2 regions of the Pantoea sp. KPR_PJ genome follow, and region 1 is predicted to be linked to the other one. Evidence: predicted binding sites of a transcription regulator. Region 1 holds the regulator's gene; the other holds the start of a gene.
The links. Region 1 encodes sigma-54, which starts transcription at its own class of promoters, with help from an activator protein. Its sites were predicted from a motif close to GTTGGCACANNTTTCGCTNT; they were not measured.
Positions count from the first base shown of each region.

Region 2: the regulator sigma-54 is predicted to act here: its motif matches at 673-692, upstream of glnK (P-II family nitrogen regulator).

Region 1 is NZ_JABMIK010000004.1:214,193-216,394, forward strand. It holds gene hpf (ribosome hibernation promoting factor) at 1-203, opposite strand, end outside; gene rpoN (RNA polymerase factor sigma-54) at 225-1,658, opposite strand; gene lptB (LPS export ABC transporter ATP-binding protein) at 1,706-2,202, opposite strand, start outside.
Region 2 is NZ_JABMIK010000003.1:225,089-227,290, forward strand. It holds gene HP564_RS09500 (SmdB family multidrug efflux ABC transporter permease/ATP-binding protein) at 1-487, shown strand, start outside; gene glnK (P-II family nitrogen regulator) at 745-1,083, shown strand; gene amtB (ammonium transporter AmtB) at 1,118-2,202, shown strand, end outside.

The DNA of each region.
Region 1 (2,202 bases):
TCCGCTTCCGACGTGGCGTGCAGCTCGCCGCCGTTGACATGTAAGGTTGCCTCCGCAACCTGCGTGACCTTTTCTACTTTCAGAACAATATAAACCTGATTGATACGATCGAAGTAGTGTTCCAGTTTGGCAAATTTGTTGTTGATGAATTCACGCAGGGGTTCGGTGATTTCAACATTTTGCCCGGTAAGGTTCAGCTGCATAGGTCTTCCTTTTCATTTCTGTCAAACCAGCTGTTTACGCTGGTTCGATGGCGGAATAGATAAAGACTCGCGATATTTAGCGACGGTTCGGCGTGCCACCATGATGCCCTGTTCAGATAACATGGAGGTAAGCTTACTGTCACTCAAGGGTTTAGCAGGGTTCTCCGCTGAGATTAATTTCTTCACCAGCGCACGAATGGCCGTGGAGGAGGCTTCGCCGCCACCTTCGGTGTTGACGTGGCTGGAGAAAAAATATTTGAGTTCAAAGATGCCGCGCGGGCTATGCAGATATTTTTGCGTTGTCACACGCGATATTGTGGACTCGTGCATATCCACTGCCTGTGCGATATCCGCCAGCACCATAGGACGCATAAATTCTTCGCCCTGCTCGAAAAACGCCTGCTGCTGTTCAACAATACAGCGCGTTACCTTTAGCAGCGTATCGTTGCGGCTTTCCAGGCTTTTGATCAGCCAGCGCGCCTCTTGCAGATTGCTGCGAATAAACTGGTTGTCGCTGTCATTGCGCGCAGCCCCACCCATCGCGGCATACTGCTGGTTAATGCGCAGGCGCGGCACGCTGTCCGCATTGAGCTCAACCGTCCAGCGCTTACCCACTTTGCGCACCAGCACATCGGGAATAACATATTCGGGTTCGCCGGTATGCACCGACTGGCCCGGACGCGGATCCAGCGACTGGATCAGCAGCATCGCCTCCTTCAGCACGTCCTCTTTAAAGCGGGTCACGCGCATCAGGCTGCGGAAATCATGGTTCGCGAGCAGATCCAGATGTTCACTGACAATAAGACGCGCTTCGGCCAGCATCGGCGTAGCAGGCACAAACTGCGAAAGCTGCACCAGCAGGCAGTCGCGCAAATCGCGTGCGCCCACGCCAATGGGATCAAAGCGCTGAATACGCTTCAGCACCGCTTCAACTTCATCCAGCGCCAGCTCATCATTGCCCATGCTGTCGAGAATTTCATCAAGCGAAACGGTAAGATATCCGGTCTCGTCGATGGCATCGACGATCGAGGTCGCAATCGCCCGATCGGTATCGGTAAAAGGCGTGAGATCGACCTGCCACATCAGGTAATCCTGAAGCGACTGTGTGGTTTCACCCTGATAGACCGGCAGCTCGTCATCCTGATAGTCGGTGCCTGTACCGGAAGGCGTGCCTGCGGTATAGATTTCATCCCAGGTTGCGTCAAGCGGCAGATCGTCTGGCATCTCTTTCTGTTCAAGCGCCTCGCGCGTGTCCAGCACCTCATCGTCCTGATAGTCGCGGCTGTCGATCTCTTCATGTACGTCAGCCTGTTCCAGCAGCGGATTACTTTCCAGCGCCAGCTGCAGCTCTTGCTGTAGCTCAAGCGTAGAGAGTTGCAGCAGTCGGATGGCCTGCTGCAACTGTGGAGTCATCGCCAGCTGTTGGCTGAACCTGAGTTGCAAACCTTGCTTCATATTCAGGACAGGATTTCCTAAGCAAACATCGTATTAACGACACCTTATCAGAGTCTGAACTCTTCGCCCAAATAAACCCGTTTAACCTGCTCATCTGCAAGAATTTCATCTGGCGTGCCGTGAGCGATAAGATGCCCCTGGCTGACGATATAGGCGCGTTCGCACACGGCCAGCGTTTCACGGACGTTATGGTCGGTAATCAGCACGCCGAGGCCGCTGTCACGCAGATGCTCGATGATTTTTTTGATGTCGATAACCGAGATGGGGTCGACGCCCGCAAAGGGCTCATCCAGCAGGATAAATTTCGGATTAGCAGCAAGCGCGCGCGCAATCTCCACACGACGGCGCTCACCGCCTGACAGCGCCTGCCCCATGCTGTCGCGCAGGTGGGCAATATGAAATTCATCCATCAGCTCATTGGCGCGATCCTGGCGCTGCTCTTCCGTCAGATCATCACGGATCTGCAACACGGCCATCAGGTTGTCATAGACGCTGAGGCGGCGGAAAATTGACGCCTCCTGCGGCAAGTAGCCGATACCGCGGC
Region 2 (2,202 bases), on a different contig from region 1:
GCTGCTGGCCAACGTGCGCCTGGGCCGCGATATCAGCGAGGAAGCGGTATGGCAGGCACTGGAGCAGGTGCAGCTGGCTTCGCTGGCGCGCGAGATGCCAGCGGGCATCCATACGCGCCTGGGCGAGCAGGGTAACAATTTGTCAGTCGGGCAAAAGCAATTGCTGGCGCTGGCGCGGGTGCTGGTCGACATGCCACAGATTCTTATCCTTGACGAGGCAACCGCCAATATCGACTCCGGCACCGAGCAGGCGATCCAGCAGACCCTGCGTCAGCTGCGCCAGTACACTACGCTGGTCGTGATTGCCCATCGTCTCTCTACGATCACGGAAGCGGATACGATTCTGGTTCTGCACAGAGGCCAGGTGGTAGAGCAGGGCAATCATGCCGCGCTGCTGGCACAGCAGGGGCGCTACTGGCAGATGTTTCAGCTTCAGCAGGCAGGTGATGAACTTGCGTCGGGCAAGGCCGCCGTCATCACCGGGTAAATTGCACCTTTTTTGCGCGCATTTATCAGAATGTTCTGTATCAATGCACTTCTTTGAGGCCGTAAGCACCAAAGAAGTGCATCCTCTCAGCGTTGCTGTTTCGCTTTTCTCCCTGCCCTTGTTATTTCCGTGATTTCAGGCCGTGCTGCGCTGCACTTCTCGCGCCATGCTGACTCATGTTCATTCCTGGCACAGCCTTTGCTTCTGTCACTGCATATCTGATTTGACGTATTGGCCTACTACCCGGAGGGGATGCAATGAAGCTGGTTACCGTGGTTATTAAACCGTTCAAACTGGAGGATGTGCGTGAAGCGCTCTCCTCTATCGGTATTCAGGGGCTGACCGTCTCTGAAGTCAAAGGGTTCGGCCGTCAGAAAGGTCACGCTGAGCTCTATCGCGGCGCTGAGTACAGCGTGAACTTCCTGCCGAAGGTCAAGATTGATATCGCTATTGCTGACGATCAGCTTGACGAAGTCGTGGATGTTATCAGCAAGGCGGCCTACACCGGCAAAATCGGTGACGGCAAAATATTCGTCGCTGAGCTTCAGCGCGTGATCCGTATTCGCACCGGCGAAACCGACGAAGCAGCGTTGTAATTTCGGCTAAGTAATCTGATGGGATGGACAAAAAATGAATAAAGCACTCACCTTGTTGGGCCTCATCAGCCTGGCGCTGTTACCGTCACTGGCGATGGCGGCACCTGCCGTTGCGGATAAGGCCGATAACGCATTTATGATGATTTGCACCGCACTGGTGCTGTTTATGACAATTCCAGGGATCGCGCTGTTTTACGGTGGCTTGATTCGCGGCAAAAACGTGCTGTCGATGCTGACCCAGGTCGCCGTGACCTTTGCGCTGGTGTGCGTGCTGTGGATTGTCTACGGCTATTCGCTGGCGTTCAGTGAAGGCAACGCTTTCTTTGGCAGCTTCCAGTGGGCAATGCTGAAAAACATTCAGCTGACGGCCGTTATGGGCAGTTTTTATCAGTACATTCACGTGGCGTTTCAGGCTTCCTTTGCCTGTATCACCGTTGGGCTGATCGTCGGTGCTATTGCCGAGCGTATTCGCTTCTCTGCGGTGCTGATCTTTGTGGGCGTCTGGGTCACGCTGGCCTATCTGCCAGTTGCACATATGGTCTGGGCTGGCGGTTTCCTGGCTCAGGACGGCGCGCTGGACTTCGCAGGTGGTACGGTGGTGCATATTAACGCCGCGGTGGCGGGTCTGGTCGGTGCCTACCTGGTGGGCAAACGTGCAGGCTTTGGTAAAGAGGCTTTTAAACCTCACAATCTGCCGATGGTCTTTACGGGCACCGCCATTCTTTACGTTGGCTGGTTTGGCTTTAACGCCGGTTCAGCTTCAGCGGCTAATGAAATCGCAGCGCTGGCCTTCCTGAATACCGTGGTCGCCACCGCAGGCGCTGTCCTTTCCTGGACCTTCGGTGAGTGGGCCGTACGCGGCAAGCCATCGCTGCTGGGTGCCTGTTCAGGCTTTATTGCCGGTCTGGTAGCGATTACGCCAGCCTGTGGTTATGTGGGCGTTGGCGGTGCACTGATCATCGGTCTGATCGGCGGTCTGGCCGGTCTGTGGGGCGTAACCTCACTGAAGAAAATGCTGCGCGTGGATGACCCGTGCGACGTCTTCGGTGTGCATGGCGTGTGCGGTATTGTTGGCTGTATCCTGACCGGCATATTCGCCTCCTCCTCACTCGGTGGCGT